3 regions of the Uliginosibacterium sp. 31-12 genome follow, and region 2 is predicted to be linked to each of the others. Evidence: predicted binding sites of a transcription regulator. Region 2 holds the regulator's gene; each other region holds the start of a gene.
What was found. Region 2 encodes FliA, which starts transcription of late flagellar genes. Its sites were predicted from a motif close to CTAAAGTTNNNNNNNNNNNNGCCGNTA; they were not measured.
Positions count from the first base shown of each region.

Region 1 (4,995 bases), on a different contig from region 2:
ATCTGCTGCGGGAAAGTGCTCGTGCCACTCGCATTCAGGTGACGGCTGGCCGTCGTGCTGAGCGCAATCGGCTTGCCTGCACGCCCCAGCAGCGCACCGCTCAGCGCAGAGCCGAAATCGATGTCGCGCGCCTTGTAGTTGGGGGTATCCGCGTTGGCCATGTTGCCTGCTATCAGCTCCTGGCGATCGGCGCGCAGGTTGAGGGCGGTCTGGTGAAAGCGCAGGGCGTTATCGAGCTGGACGTTCATCTCTTCAACTCCGTTCATGATCTCTTCAAACATATCCGTCGCTCCCGGCACACATCGGCCACTCGACGAACTCATTGCAGCTTCTATGCCAACCATCCTAAGCCCCGTATTAGGGTCCGCAGACGGCGATAAAGCGGCAAAACCACCGGCTTTCCCGGCAGCCATCACCCAGCCTGCGGCAATGTTTGCCGGCAGGCTGAAACTCGCCGGAATAGCCCCGCAAGCACCCGCCTGTTTGACCCATCAGCTGGCGCGCGCTGTGCTTGAATCGGCCATCACCCATCTGGCGGCACCATGCGCTCCCTCCTTCCCGGCCTCCTCCTGCTACTTAGTTGTTTTACCCCCTGCGTCGCCCACGCAGAGGACCAACTCGGCCCGGCACTGCAGCGCTTTCTCGAAGCCCGCAGCGCCAGCCTGCCCGGCAAGGTCACGATTGAAATCGGGCGCTATCCACTGAGCGAGAAACTCATCGCCTGCCAGCGCTGGGAACTCCTCCTGCCCGAAGGCAGCCGCCCCTGGGGACGCATCTCGGTTGGGGCCCGCTGCCAGGCCGGGCCCCAACAAGCCCTTTACATCCCCTCCCGAATCAAGGTGGAAGGCCAGATGCTGGTAGCTGCCCGCCAGATTCCGCTCGGCGCAACGCTCACCGAGCACGATATGAAGCTCGTCGAAGGAGAGCTGAGCAACCAGGCCGCAGATGTGCTCAGCACGCCAACTGAGGCCATCGGGCGTACCAGTCGGGCCAGCATCGCCGCCGGCCGGCCCTTGCAACGCAGCCTGCTGCGCAGCGAAGCCATCATCGAAGCGGGTCAGGAAGTCCGCGTGGAAATCCGTGCCGGCAGCCTTCAGGTGAGCAACCAGGGGATTGCCATCAGCAGCGCCGGCCGCGGCGAAACGCTGCGCGTCCGCCTGCCCAACGGCAAAATCGCGCGTGGGATAGCGAGCGAGGCCGGCCTGGTCGAAGTTCAGCGCTGACCCGATTCCTGCCGTCAGGCCTGCTGTGCTCTGCCCCGGAGCGCCGGCAGCCCCTTGCCGTGGATTGCAAAAAAATCTAAAGTTTTTTCCCAGAGGCCCGATAAGGCAGTCATGGCATCACGAATGCCTGTTAAAAAATCAGTGGCTTGCGTGCCCTGCCAGTGCACCGCACATGCCTCGAGCCGAAGGGAAACGCCGTGAAAATCGAGAATTCAGTCACTTCGCCAGGATCGGTCAGCACCTCAAAACCCCGATCTACCCGCGAATCTTCCACCAGCTCCGCTTCGGCCAGCCCGTCGCAGGTGCAACTTTCCAACCTTGCCAGCAATCTGCAAAAGCTGGAGCAAGCCATTGCCGAAACACCGGTTGTCGATAGCGGCAAAGTCGACGAGATCAAGAACGCCATTGCTCAAGGGCAGTTCAAGGTCAATCCGGACAAGGTCGCCGATGGTCTGCTCGACAGCGTGCGCCAGATGCTCGCCGCCCAACCCCGTAGCGCGTGAGCCCAGCTGCCGACCACAGCGCGCTGCGCCAGCGCCTACTCGCCCTGCTGATTGCTGAAACCCAGCAGGTACGGGATTTCGTCGCCGTTCTCGAACAGGAAAGAAAGATCCTGGGCGAGCGCGACGTCGAGCCATTGTTTGCCCTCTCGGAACACAAGAACCGCTACGCCCGTCTACTCCAGCAAAGCGCCGACGCCCGCACCAGCCTGCTCGGCCAGGCTGCGCTGAAGCATGACAAGAGCGGCGTGGAAAGTCTGCTTGGCGATCCAGCCAATCCGGTCTGGAACAACTACCTGAAGGCTGTCGCCGAGGCCCGTGCCCTAAATCAGGCCAACGGTGCCTTGCTCACCGAGCGCCTCGCCCACAATCATCAAGCCCTTGCCATTCTTATGGCGCACTCCGACCAGCCCACAGTCTATGGGCCGGACGGTGCCGCCCGCACCCGCCCTGGCTCACGCCTGCTGGGTAGCTACTAAGTTCACCGGACCATCTCGCCCGGCCCCGCTCAGCCCCACCAGAACGACACGTCTGCTGAGCAACGGGCGCCCTCTCGCCTGAACGCCGGCCACCTCAAGCAAACATTCCTGCACAGATCTGCTCGCGCACTGGCCGAACGCCTCTACAGCAGTAGCTTCAACCGCACACCGACATTTTCCGGCAGAGGGCAGCCATACGAAGACGAACCAGCCTGCCATTTTTGCGAGATCCGCCTCAGCAACGCCTGTTTTTTTATGCCGTTTTACAGATTCCAGCGGGCCTCTGAGCCAAGTACATTCATGGAGCCTTCCCGCCCGGCACCAGACGTATGTTCTCAGGCGTTCCCAGCGCGCCATCCGCATCCGGCACCTGGCGCACACCCTCGGGCTGCCGCGGCGCGCCGAGCACTTCTGTCGTGGTCACAGGTGCTTCAGCCACTTCGGGCGCCATCGATTCAATCTGGATGGTGACTCGCCGATTGCGGGCCCGCCCGTCCGGGGTGGAATTGTCCGCCACGGGTCTCTGGTCTCCATAGCCTGCCGCCGTCATGCGTTCAGCACTGACACCGGAAGCCACAAACAGGCGCACCACGGATGAAGCACGCACCGCAGACAGCTCCCAATTGGAAGGGAACAACGCGGTAGAGATCGGGAGGTTGTCGGTATGCCCTTCGACCTTGATCGGAAAACTGCCCACGGCAATCACTTCGGCTACCGCTCGCAAAGCACGAACGGCCTCTGGCCCTAACTGAGCCTCTGCCGGGTTGAAGAGAGCGCTGGCATTGATTTCAATGGCAATGCCGTTCACACCCTCGGTGACCCGCACCTGACCTCCGCGCACCAAGGGCTCAAGCACCCGTTTGACCTCCTCGGCCATGCTGCGCATCTTCTGCCGATACTCGGTACGCCGCGCTTCGGCCTGCGTATCCGAGCGGCTCTGCCGGGTCACTACGGGCATGATCGGCGTGCCAGTCGCCTGCGGCGGCGCCACGATGGCTGCAGCCTGCTCGTTGGTCGCACTGCGAAAGGCCTGCACCATGGAGCTGGACAAGACCCGGTACTTGCCCTCATTCACCGAGCTGATTGCATACATCACGACGAAAAAGGCGAACAGCAAGGTGATGAAGTCCGCATAGGACACCAGCCAGCGCTCGTGATTCTCATGCTCTTCTTCGTGCTGACGGCGGGCCATGCCTGCTCCGGAAAGGGTGAACGACTCCCTTGGTTTACGGCAGGTAGCCCTCCGCCCTTGAGGCAGGCAAACAAAAGGCCGGGCAAGCCCGGCCTTTGATCTGGCTGAAGTGCCTGACTACTTCAGGCCCAGCACATCCTGCATGTCGTACAGGCCACTGCCCTTGCCTTGCAGGAAAGCCGCAGCACGCAGGGCACCGGTGGCATAAGGCATGCGACTGCTGGCCTTGTGGGAAATCTCAACGCGCTCGCCCAGACCGCAGAACATCACGGTGTGATCACCGATTACATCGCCCCCGCGCACCGTGGCAAAACCGATGGTCTCGGGCTTGCGCTCACCAGTCACACCTTCACGGCCATACACGGCACATTCCTTGAGGTCACGCCCAAGCGCCTGGGCCACCACTTCTCCCATGCTGAGCGCGGTACCGGAGGGGGCATCGACCTTGAAACGATGGTGAGCCTCGAAAACCTCAACGTCATAGCCCGTTTCCAGCAGCCGCGCCGCGACATCAAGCAGCTTGAACACGACATTCACGCCCACCGACATGTTGGACGCAAAAGTCACCGGAATTTCAGTGGCTGCTTCACCGATCTGGGCCTTCTCTTCCGGCTTGAAGCCGGTCGTGCCGATCACCACTGCGCATTTCACGCGGCGAGCGATCTTCAAGTGTTCCAGCGTACCTTCGGGGCGGGTGAAATCGATCAGGCAATCAGCCAGCGTCAGTGCCGCCTCGATGTCGCTGGTGACCGGAACGCCACAGGCGTTGCCAACCAGCTCACCGGCGTCGCGACCAATGAAAGGGCTGTCGGCGCGATCAAGCGCCGCCACAAACTGCACTTCGGGCATCTGCTGGGCGGCTTCAATGAGCATGCGCCCCATACGGCCGGAAGCCCCGGCAATGGCGACCTTCACAGTCATGTTCGATCCTCGGGAAAGCGGCTGGCCGCAGGATTTGCGGCCGCGATTGAAATCAGGGTTTGGCGGCGGGCGCCGGGCCAGTGATGTCGATCATGCGCGGCGTAACCGGTAGCACCGGCATCTCACCAGAAGCGGGCACCACATCGCCGTCGAGGCGCGCGAGCTTGTCACCTTCGAAGAAGACGGTCAGCTTACGACGCTCGGGCGTCTTGTAGCCACTGGAGAACTGGTAAACATAGTCCCAGCGATCTGCATGGAATACATCCACCAGCATCGGCGAGCCCATCACAAGGCGCACCTGATCGCGGCTCATGCCGGGCGTGAGGCGCGCCACCATCTCCTGAGTGATGGCATTGCCCTGACGTACATCGATCCGGTACGGCTTGAAGGAACAGGCTGCCAGCAGGCAGACAGCAAGGGTCAGGAAGCCGCTACGCAGGATCATTCGGACAAACTCTCGTGACATCAACAGGGACGAGGCCCGGCCATCGGCCCGGCCCCGGAAGATTCCAAGAACACCGCCCGGACTATATCATACGGGCCTTACTGACCGGAGACCGCGATGCCGCCACCCCATAGCCTCAAGGAGTCAGGGCTCAAGACAACCTTGCCGCGCCTGAAGATCCTCGACCTGTTCCAGCGTACCAGCGAGCGCCATCTCTCCGCCGAAGACGTCTATC
Region 1 covers NZ_JAUOOA010000001.1:86,022-91,016, reverse strand. The annotation lists gene flgB (flagellar basal body rod protein FlgB) at 1-248, opposite strand, end outside; gene flgA (flagellar basal body P-ring formation chaperone FlgA) at 543-1,223, shown strand; gene flgM (flagellar biosynthesis anti-sigma factor FlgM) at 1,421-1,726, shown strand; gene Q3Y64_RS00420 (flagella synthesis protein FlgN) at 1,723-2,202, shown strand; gene motD (flagellar motor protein MotD) at 2,501-3,394, opposite strand; gene dapB (4-hydroxy-tetrahydrodipicolinate reductase) at 3,512-4,315, opposite strand; gene Q3Y64_RS00405 (outer membrane protein assembly factor BamE) at 4,368-4,760, opposite strand; gene fur (ferric iron uptake transcriptional regulator) at 4,878-4,995, shown strand, end outside.
Region 1: flgM (flagellar biosynthesis anti-sigma factor FlgM) is a predicted target of FliA. The motif match lies at 1,300-1,326, and genes of this name have one in related genera.

Region 2 (4,995 bases):
TGAGGACATTCTTCTATGGGTGGCCGAGGAGAGTATTGCCGATGAAAGCCAGGTCGTCGGCTTTTGTTCGGTGCAGAGCCTGATCTCTACTGCCGAGGGCGGGCCGGCCGGATTGGTCGAGGATCTGGTGGTACGCGAAGGCTGGCGCGGTGCCGGCATCGGCCGCCGCCTGCTCGATGGGGCCGAAGCCTGGGCGCGCCGGCGTGGTATGAGCCGGCTGCAACTGCTGGCTGACGAAGACAATGCCCCGGCGCTGGAGTTCTACCGCCATCTTGGTTGGACGCGCAGCAATATGCGTAATCTGCGCAAGATCCTGCGCGACTGATTTCCGGCCTCCGGGCGTCCGTCCGGAAGTCGTGTAAGACCGCTTCCTACAAGGCTTTGCGCCCTGGCAGAAATTGCCGATTCACCCCGCCGAATTGCCGCGTTTTTACCGTTTTGTTCCCTTTCTTGCCGGCCTCCCACAGGGCGAATAATCCAGCCGTGGAAACCGCGTTCATGCGTTTCCCGGATGGGTCTGGCAAGCGGAGGTGGCGTCATGGTGAAGGTCAAACGGTATGTGGGGAAAACGGCGCGTGAGGCGCTGGCGGCACTGAAGGCGGATCTGGGGCCGGATGCCGTGGTGTTGTCCAATCGTGCGGTGGAGGGCGGGGTGGAAATTGTTGCCCTGCCGGCCGAGCAGATGGGGGAACTCTCCGCCACCGTGCAGCAGGCTCGTGCTCCACAGCCCTCGGCTCCGGTTTCGCGCCCGGTGGCTGCGCCGGCAGTGCGATCGCCCGCCAGAGCAGCGACGCAGCGTGTTGAAGCCGAAGAAGAGGACGATTTCACGGTCACCCTCGGTCAGCATATTGCCCGTCTCTCGCGTGAGAACGCCGCCCAGAGCCTGCCGCCGCGCAGCCGCCCGCAAGCGAGCTTTGAAGCGGATCTTGGCGCCCGGCGTGCCGATGAGCCGGTCGGGCGTCAGCTTGATGTGCGTCCCTTCACGCCGCCGCGTGTGCAGCCCAATGGTGAGCCCTGGAGCGAGCCGGCCGCTGTGGCCCCGGCCCGCGAAGAGCCCCGTTCCCAGCCTGCCGCCAGGCCTGCCAACTCCCGTCTGGCCGCACCGATCGGGCAGATCGAGCGTGATGCTCATATCGATGCGCTGGAGGCTTCCAACGCCCGCATGGCCGAGGAGCTTGGCTCGATCAAAGGCATGCTGGAGCGCCAGTTGGCGGGCTTTGCCTGGAGTGAGCTGTCGCGTCAGGCGCCGGCACGCACCCAGATGATGAGCGAACTGCTCGAATCCGGTTTTTCGGCCAAGCTGGCCCGCAACCTGACCGAGGGGGTCAATGGCGAGCTCGGCGCGAGCGAGGTTCGCAACGAAATCCGCAACCGCCTTGCGCGCCGTCTCAAGCTGGTCGATAGCGATGCCGACTTGATCGAGCGCGGTGGCGTTTACGCCCTGGTCGGCCCCACTGGGGTGGGCAAGACCACCACCGCCGCCAAGCTCGCCGCACGCTGCGTGGTGCGCCACGGCGCCGACAAGCTGGCTCTGATCACCACTGATGGCTACCGGATCGGCGCGCATGAGCAGCTGCGCATCTATGGCCGCATCCTCGGCGTGGCCGTGCACGTGGTGCGCGATGCGGCCGACCTGCGCCAGACCCTGCAGGATCTGCGCAACAAGCACATGGTGCTGATCGACACGATGGGCATGAGCCAGCGCGACAAGATGGTCGTCGAGCAGGCTTCCATGCTGACCTCAGCCGGTGTCGTGCGACGCCTGCTGGTGCTGAATGCCACTTCACGGGGTGACACACTGGATGACGTGGTGGCCGCCTACGATGGCCCGGATCTTGCGGGATGCATCCTGAGCAAGGTTGATGAGGCCGCTTCGCTGGCGCCGGTGCTGGATGTGGCGATGCGCCGCGAACTGCAGGTGTATTACGTGGCCAATGGTCAGCGGGTGCCCGAGGATCTGCATCTGCCCAACCGGGGTTATCTGGTGCACCGCGCCTTGCGTGAGTTGAAGGCAGATTCGCCTTACAAGCTCGAGTCGCTCGACGCCTGCATGCTGATGGCGGCCACGCCGGAAAGCAGCAGCCAGCAGCGAGCCAACGCAGGAGGAAGCTTTCGATGAATGACATCATGCAGCGTGCTGCCAGGGTGAGTCGCCAGGTCGATCAGGCCGACGGCCTGCGCCGCCTGCTGCATGCGGCGCCGCCCGAGGTGCTGGCGGTGCTGCCCTGTGGTGGTGGCGCCAGCCGCTGGCTGGCTGCGCAGTTGCGGGTGAGGGCTGAGAGCGGCTTACGTCTGCTGGTGCTCGAAGAGCGCTTGGCCGCCGGCAACATGGGCGACTGCCTGGGGCGTAATCCGCGCTTCGATCTGCGCATGGCGGTGGAGGGCTTGATGCCGGCTTCCAGCTGCCTGGTTGAAGCCCAGCCCGGGCTGGAGATCGCGCAGGTGGCGGCATTGGTCGAGCAGTTGGGGAGCGAGCGCATCTTCAATCAGCGGGCTATCGAACAGTTGCGTGGTCTGCGTGCCGGGCACGATGAATGGGTGATCGTGGCCCAGCCGGCTGAGTTACGCAGCCTCTCGGCGCTGGCTTTTGCTGCGCCGCGCCTGCTTTTGCTGCTGGATGCCCAGCCGATGTCCATCACCACTGCCTATGCCAGTCTCAAGCGCCTGTGTCAGGCAGGTGGCGAGCGACATGTGTCGGTGTGTTTCACGCAGCCCCCGGGGCCTCGTGAGCAAGGGCTTCTTATGAGCTTCTGCGAGACGGCGCTGAACAGGCTGGAGCTGCCTTTGCAGCCAGTTTCGAGTCTCGGTGAGGCTTTGCGCGAGCGTGCCCGAGAGACTGGGGAAAGTGCCGATGCTTTCATTGAGCGGCTGGTCCAGACTACAAGCGGTGCCACCCGCTTGCATGGCAGGGGGCCGGGGCGCGTGTGATTCGTAGAAACCGCGCCGGCGAAGATGGAATAAGGCGGAACACACTGGGCTTTTCCAGCCGTCACGGCGTGCAGAAGTCTGCACAATGGTGACAAAGAGCTTTCAGGCGCCGCAATCTCCGGGAGCGGCACAGAGCCTGGATCGAACCGAAGGAAAGAGGTCGCCATGTACAACGCAGCTGGAACACTGGACAAGAACCAGCTCATTACGCGCTATGCGCCGCTGGTCAAGCGGATTGCCTACCATCTGATGGCCAAACTGCCGGCCAGCGTGCAGGTGGAAGACATCATCCAGAACGGCATGATGGGCTTGCTGGATGCCATTACGCGCTATGAGGAAGGGCTCGGCGCGCAATTTGAGACTTATGCCGTGCAGCGCATCCGTGGCGCCATGCTTGATGGCCTGCGTGAAAACGACTGGTTGCCACGCAGCCTGCGCCGCGAGATGCGGCGCATCGAAGGTGCGGTGCATACCCTGGAGCAGCAGCATGGCCGCCAGCCCACCGAGGGCGAACTCGCTGCACTGCTCGACATGCAGCTGCCCGAGTATCAGAAGATGCTGCAGGAAGCGCGTGGCTACCAGCTGGTCTATTTCGAGGACTTCGGCGATGACGATGAGGATGATTTCCTCGAGCGCCATATCGTCGGTGAAGGGGCTGACCCCCTCAACCTGCTTGAGGACGCCAACATGCGCAAGATTCTCATCCAGGCTATCGAGGATCTGCCTGATCGCGAAAAGATGGTCATGGGCCTCTACTACGAGGAAGACATGAACCTGCGTGAAATCGGCGAGGTGCTGGGCGTTTCTGAATCCCGTGTGTGTCAGCTTCACAGCCAGGCCATCGCCCGTCTGCGTTCGCGCATCTCGGGCGGACGTGAGACTGGGCGTGGGCGTCAGCGCCGCGCCGCTGCGGCCTGAGCGGGAGACTGAGCGAGCATGGATCTGGTCAGTATTGCCGGTCTCCTGCTGGGCGTGCTGGCCATCGTTCTGGGCCAGATCTTCGAGGGCGGGCATATCGGCTCACTGGTGCAGCCAACAGCCTTCCTGATCGTGATCGGCGGCACTCTCGGTGCCGTGATGCTGCAAAGCCCTTGGAAAACCTTCCGCACTGGCCTGCAGATGGTCACATGGGTTTTCAGGCCCCCGCTGCCGCATTTACCGGACATCATCGCCCAGGTCGTGGCCTGGAGTGGGGTGGCGCGCAAGGAAGGCCTGCTGGCGCTCGAATCGCGCATTGATCCGCACCCTGATCCCTTCGTGCGCAAAGGCCTGCAGTTGCTGGTCGATGGCGTCGAGCCTGAGCGCATCCGCGCAGTGCTGGAAGTGGATGTTTTTGCCTGGGAAGCGGATCTGAAACGCGCCACCAAGATCTGGGAAGCCGCTGGTGGCTATGCTCCCACCATTGGCATCCTCGGTGCGGTGATGGGTCTGATCCACGTGATGGAGAACCTCTCCGACCCCTCAAAGCTCGGCGCAGGGATTGCCGTGGCTTTTGTGGCTACGATCTACGGCGTGGGTTCGGCCAATCTGATTTTCCTGCCGGTCGCCAAGAAGTTGCAGGCCACGGTGGCCGATCTGGTGGCTGTGCGCGAGATGATCATCGATGGCCTGATCGGCATTGCCCACGGTGATAACCCCCGTCTGATCGAGTCGCGCTTGCAGGGATACATCGTCTGAGGCAGGCCTACAGGGCCCAGAACACGAATACGCCGAGGGTTTCCTGGCTGTCGTTTTCCAATCCGTGGCTCTGGCCGATTTTGGTCAGGATTACGTCTCCAGCCTTCACGCGGCGCGTTTCACCATCGATGCGCAAGAGGCCTTCACCGTACTGGATTGCATACACTTCCTCGCGTGCATCATGGTGATCGTGTTCGCCGATGGAACTGCCGGGCGGCAATTCAGTAAATGCGATGTAGCGAAGGCCCGAGGCCAGATCCTCTGCCCCGAAGAGCTTGCGGCTGAACGCCTTGCCCTTGCCGTCATGGATGGGCTTTTCGATGGCGGGTGTGCTGTGAAGGTTGCGGATCTGCATGGTGCTTGGGCGTGAAACTGAAATTTATTGTGAAG
Region 2 covers NZ_JAUOOA010000010.1:80,540-85,534, reverse strand. The annotation lists gene Q3Y64_RS17145 (GNAT family N-acetyltransferase) at 1-325, shown strand, start outside; gene flhF (flagellar biosynthesis protein FlhF) at 539-2,119, shown strand; gene Q3Y64_RS17135 (hypothetical protein) at 2,116-2,928, shown strand; gene Q3Y64_RS17130 (RNA polymerase sigma factor FliA) at 3,094-3,846, shown strand; gene Q3Y64_RS17125 (flagellar motor protein) at 3,865-4,605, shown strand; gene Q3Y64_RS17120 (cupin domain-containing protein) at 4,613-4,960, opposite strand.

Region 3 (4,995 bases), on a different contig from region 2:
CGCGGAGGGAATGCCTGTCTGGCACTGCCACGCCGGCAGATTTCTTCAACATCACCCTTGCCCGGGACCTAGCGCATGAAGCTCACCCCCACAATCCTTGCCACAGCGATCCTGCTGTTGGCAGGCAACGCATTTGCCGCCCGTACCGGTGGTTTCGCAACCGCTGATGGCGGTGATCTGCCTGGCGCACGGTATTTCACTGCCGCGAATTACCAGGAGATCAACAACATCATCACCAGCGCATCCACCGTCCCCGGTGGCGCCTATCCGCTGGTCATTACCTACACCGGCAACGAGGATGCCGCGATCGCCACGATCGTGATGGATCACAATCCGGATGCAGCCGGCAATTGCCCGAACCCGCACTGGAACGACGCTTACCGCCAGGTGGCCGTCACCGGATATACCGCCGGCCTGACCATCCTCGGGGCCGACGGCTCCTCCGGCAACTTCGGCATCACGCTGACCAACTCCAGCAATGTCGTCATCCGTAACATGAAGCTTGGCGCGCTCGGCGGCGCGGCCAAGGATGCCGACCTGCTGCGCGTCGATTCTTCCTCGAATGTCTGGATCGACCACAACGAGCTGCTCAGCAACAGCCACGAATGCAACGGTTCGCCCGAAGGCGACCTGACCTTCGAAGGCGCGATCGACATCAAGAAGAACTCGCACAACGTCACCGTTTCCTACAACTACATCCATGACCACAAGAAGGTCGGCCTGGATGGCTCCTCCGGCACCGACATCGCCGGCGGCCGCGAGATCACCTTCCACCACAATTTGTACTCGAACGTGAGCCAGCGCCTGCCCCTGCAGCGCGGTGGCTGGACGCACATGTACAACAACCTCTACAGCGGCATCACCGATTCCGGCATCAACGTGCGCCGTGAAGGCTATGCGCTGATCGAGCAGAACTGGTTCGAGAACTCGGTCAATCCGGTGGTCTGCCGTTATGACGCCACGCTGTGCGGCTGGTGGGATCTGCGCAACAACAACGTGAAAAGCCCGGCCGATTTCAACCGCTATGGCATAGCCTGGACGCCGGATGACGGCATCAATACCGTGACTGCCATCGAGTGGAAGACCACTGCTGTTTTCCCGAAGACACTGCCTTATGTGTACGAATCGGTCAGCCCGCAGTGCGTGAAGAACAAGCTGCGCAAGTACGCCGGTGTGGGCAAGAAGCTCAAGCAGCTGACGCCTGTTGCCTGCCTGGGGCGTGATGATGACGAACACGACATGCATGATCGTCATGCTCCGGCAGGTGACTACATGGAGAATTACACCAAGTGTGCCGACGCCGGCGAGATCTGCAAGGTCAAGACCGGCGCTGGCTGGGTGGCCTTTGGCCGCAAGGGCAACTGGGTCACCAAGTACATCGGAACCGGCCATGCGGTGAGCTGCACGGTCGCCAGCTTTGGTTCTGATCCGGGTGGCCGGCCGAACAAGTGCTCCTACCGGGTCTATTGATTCACGCCCTCCGGCAGACACTGATGAAAAGCCCCGTCGGTTCGCCCGGCGGGGCTTTTTCGTGAGTTGCGATACCTGCCCGGGGCTGGCCAGATGCACCAGGTGCTTGCCGGGGGAAATGAACGCAGCACGCTATTTGTGCGGACCTATACTCAAAGCGGGCAGGGCGCCTCTCTGGCGCCCGGTCAGGAGGCCCGTATGACGATGCCTGTGCATGCCATTGATTCAAGCGCTGTTCCCCGCCTGCGGAGTGTTGATGCGGTGGGAACGCCGGAGGAATACACCACTACCGGTGCGCGATCGCGTGCCCAGCTGAATGCCTCGATCCTGCAGGCATCGCTCGATGTGTCGATCAGTTCAAGGAATGAGCCACTGGCGCTGCTGTACAGATCGGCGATTGATGCCATCAATGAAGCTCTGCAGCCGGAGCTGGGTGACAACGCGCTGCAGGCGGCGATGAGTCAGGACAACACGCCGGAAGGCACTGCCGGGCGCATCGTGGCTCTCTCCACCGGCTTTCTGGAGGCTTTCAAGACCCAGCACGCGGGGGAAGACGAAGCCGAGGTGCTGCAGAACTTCATGGCCACGATCCGCAGCGGTTTTGAGAGAGGCTTCAAGGAAGCCGTCGATATCCTCAAAGGCCTGAAGGTGTTCGAGGGCGATATCGCGAGCAATATCGAAAAGACCCATGCGCTGGTGCTGCAAGGCTATGCCGATTTTGAAGCGGCGCACACCACCAGGGCTGCTGAGCCTCTGGCAGACCGGGCGGGGTAGGCGGAGCGCCGGCTTTACGCGACCGGACAGTCTCCGGCCGCTGCCAGCCTCTTGCAGGCTTCACACTCAAAGCCGTTCGCGCTGAGCCATTCCCAGGCCTGCTCACGCGTGCTGACGGTGATGACCGGCACTTCGATGCCGTCGAACACCCCCTGGTTTTCAGTCACGCGGGCCAGGAAGCCCACGGTGTGGATGCGGATGATGGCATCTGCGCCATGACTGGTGGCCCATACCAGCAGATCGTGCGAGGCGGCAAAGCCGCTTTCGGTGCCGCCCTGCCATTGATGCAGATCCATGACATGCGCCCAATGCGTGGGCTGCCCAGCGTCACGCCAGGCTTGCTGGATCGTGGCCGTCATGACCAGCACGCCTTCGCGGTTGAAGCTGCCTTGCAGTACGGCAAAGCATGCCTGATCGCACCAGTAAACCTTGCATTCACCATGAGGGGGATGGGACATGGCATTTCTCGCCGGATACGCTGAACTGCACTATAGATCCGGCGGTGCCTGGCTTGCCATCAGGGCTGATCCTGTGGGCTCCAGGTTGGCCTGGGCTCTTTTGCTCAGGCCCAGAAGCGTTTGAAGCTGCCGACCACCACGCCCCAGATCGTCAGCTCGCTGCCGGCTTCGAGCAGCAATTCGGGCAGATCCGGGTGGTCGGCCTGCAGCGCCGTTTTATGCCCGCGGTGGTGCAGGCGGCGCACCAGGCGCTCGCCGTTCACGAAGGCCAGCACGATGTGTCCGTGCACCGGCTGGATGCGCTTGTCCACGATCAGCAGGTCGCCCTCGAAGATGCCGGTGCCGGTCATCGCGTCATCACGCGCTTCGAAGACGAAACTCGCTTCGTCGCGACGCACCAGATAGTCGTGCACATCGAGGCTGTTGCTGTCGTCGTCGGCGCTTGTTAGCGGCGGAGCTTCTGCCGCCCGGCCTGCCACCAGCAAGGGCCGGCTGCGTGCAGGGTTGCGACGGGTTCGGCGGATGCCCGGCAGCGCTTCCGGCGGCGCGGACGGCGAGGCACCGACGAGGCTGACGAAGGGAAGCGGGATCTGATCGGTCATGGCGGCAGATGCTGTAAATAAATACAGTATCCGAGTGTGTGGCTGTTGCTGTCAAGCACCGCGTGGGTTGTAAGCGGGGCTTGGGTCGGCTCGTGCTTAAGGCTGCAGATCCATGCAATTGGTATGACAAATGTTTTCACAAGCACGCAGTGCTTGAGTGGGTATTGAACTTTTAATGCAACGCATTGTTAATAAATGGAATATTGGATATTTAAGGGCGCTTTTGGGCGGAATGACCCTCTATATCCAAAGGCCTATATGAAAGGTATCCGGGCTAAAGTTGTTTGACGACTTTTCGTTAGTTTCAAGCAGCAAGACATGCAAAGTTTGACAGGCAAGATCACCTGCACAGGGGCGGCCAGAAGACAGGCAATAACCCAATGGAGCCCCCCAACATGCGCAGCAACCTTCCCGTCACTCAAGTCGAGACAATCATCCCCAGCGGGGTGTTCATCTATTCGCGTACCGATCTCAAGGGACGCATTACCGAGGCCAATGCAGCCTTTGCCGAGATCAGCGGTTTTCTGCGCGAGGAAATGATCGGCGAGCCGCACAACATCGTGCGCCACCCGGACATGCCGGAAGCCGCTTTCGATGACATGTGGCGTACCCTCAAGGCCGGTACGCCCTGGCGCGGAGTGGTCAAGAACCGGCGCAAGGATGGCGGTTTCTACTGGGTGGAGGCGAATGTTTCGCCGGTGCGCGAAAACGGCCAGGTGGTCGGCTTTCAGTCGGTGCGTACGCGCCCCACGGCGCAGCAGATTGCAGCGGCCAGCGCGGCCTACGCCCGCCTGCGTGCTGGCGATCGTAGCCTGCGCGTGGAGCAGGGCTTGGTGCGGCGCAATCACGGCCCGCTGGTGCGCGCGGCAACGGCCTTTCCGGTGCAGATGGCAGCCGTGGCGGCCTTGGCCTGCCTGGCCGCACTGAGCTGCCTGGCTTTGCTGCTGTGGCCCGGGGCGCTCACGCGCACGCTGGCTGGCGCTCTGGCCGGGCTGAGTCTGCTCGCCAGCCTGTGGCTGGTGGTCTGGCAGATGCCGCGGGTGTGTGGCGAGCTGCGCAGCATGCGGCGCAGTCTGGACGATGTGCTGAGCCATGGCGATCTGCTGAGCAATCTGAATTCGACGCGTAACGATGAGATCGGCGATATCGCCCGGCGTGTCGACAGCCTGCTGGCGGCCACCCGCGCCACTCTGCAGATCATTGGCGATACCACCCGTGAGGTGGCCGAAGCCACGACGCGGCTGGGCAGTGACATGGCCGGGCTGCTCACTTCCTCCGAACAGCAGAGCCGCGACACTTCAGGTGCGGCGGCCAGCGTGGAGGAAATGACGGTGTCCATCGGCGAGGTGGCCACGCATGTGCAGGAAGCCCATCGCATCTCGCGTCAGGTGGAAGAGGAAGCGCAAGCCGGCGCGCGCCTGTCCGTGGAGGCCAGCCAGACCATCAGCGCCTTGTCGGTCACGGTCGGGCACTCCGCCGAAACGGTGGAGCAGCTTGGGCAGCGCACCCAGGAGGTGGGCAAGATCGCTGGGGTGATCAAGGATATTGCCGACCAGACCAATCTGCTCGCGCTGAATGCCGCCATCGAGGCCGCGCGGGCCGGCGAGCAGGGCCGCGGCTTTGCGGTAGTGGCGGACGAGGTGCGCAAGCTGGCCGAGCGTACCCGCCAGGCCACCCAGGAGATCGACACC
Region 3 covers NZ_JAUOOA010000004.1:325,542-330,536, forward strand. The annotation lists gene Q3Y64_RS10525 (right-handed parallel beta-helix repeat-containing protein) at 76-1,470, shown strand; gene Q3Y64_RS10530 (DUF5610 domain-containing protein) at 1,669-2,244, shown strand; gene Q3Y64_RS10535 (hypothetical protein) at 2,259-2,702, opposite strand; gene Q3Y64_RS10540 (LexA family transcriptional regulator) at 2,807-3,304, opposite strand; gene Q3Y64_RS10545 (PAS domain-containing methyl-accepting chemotaxis protein) at 3,700-4,995, shown strand, end outside.
Region 3: Q3Y64_RS10545 (PAS domain-containing methyl-accepting chemotaxis protein) is a predicted target of FliA. The motif match lies at 3,579-3,605, and genes of this name have one in related genera.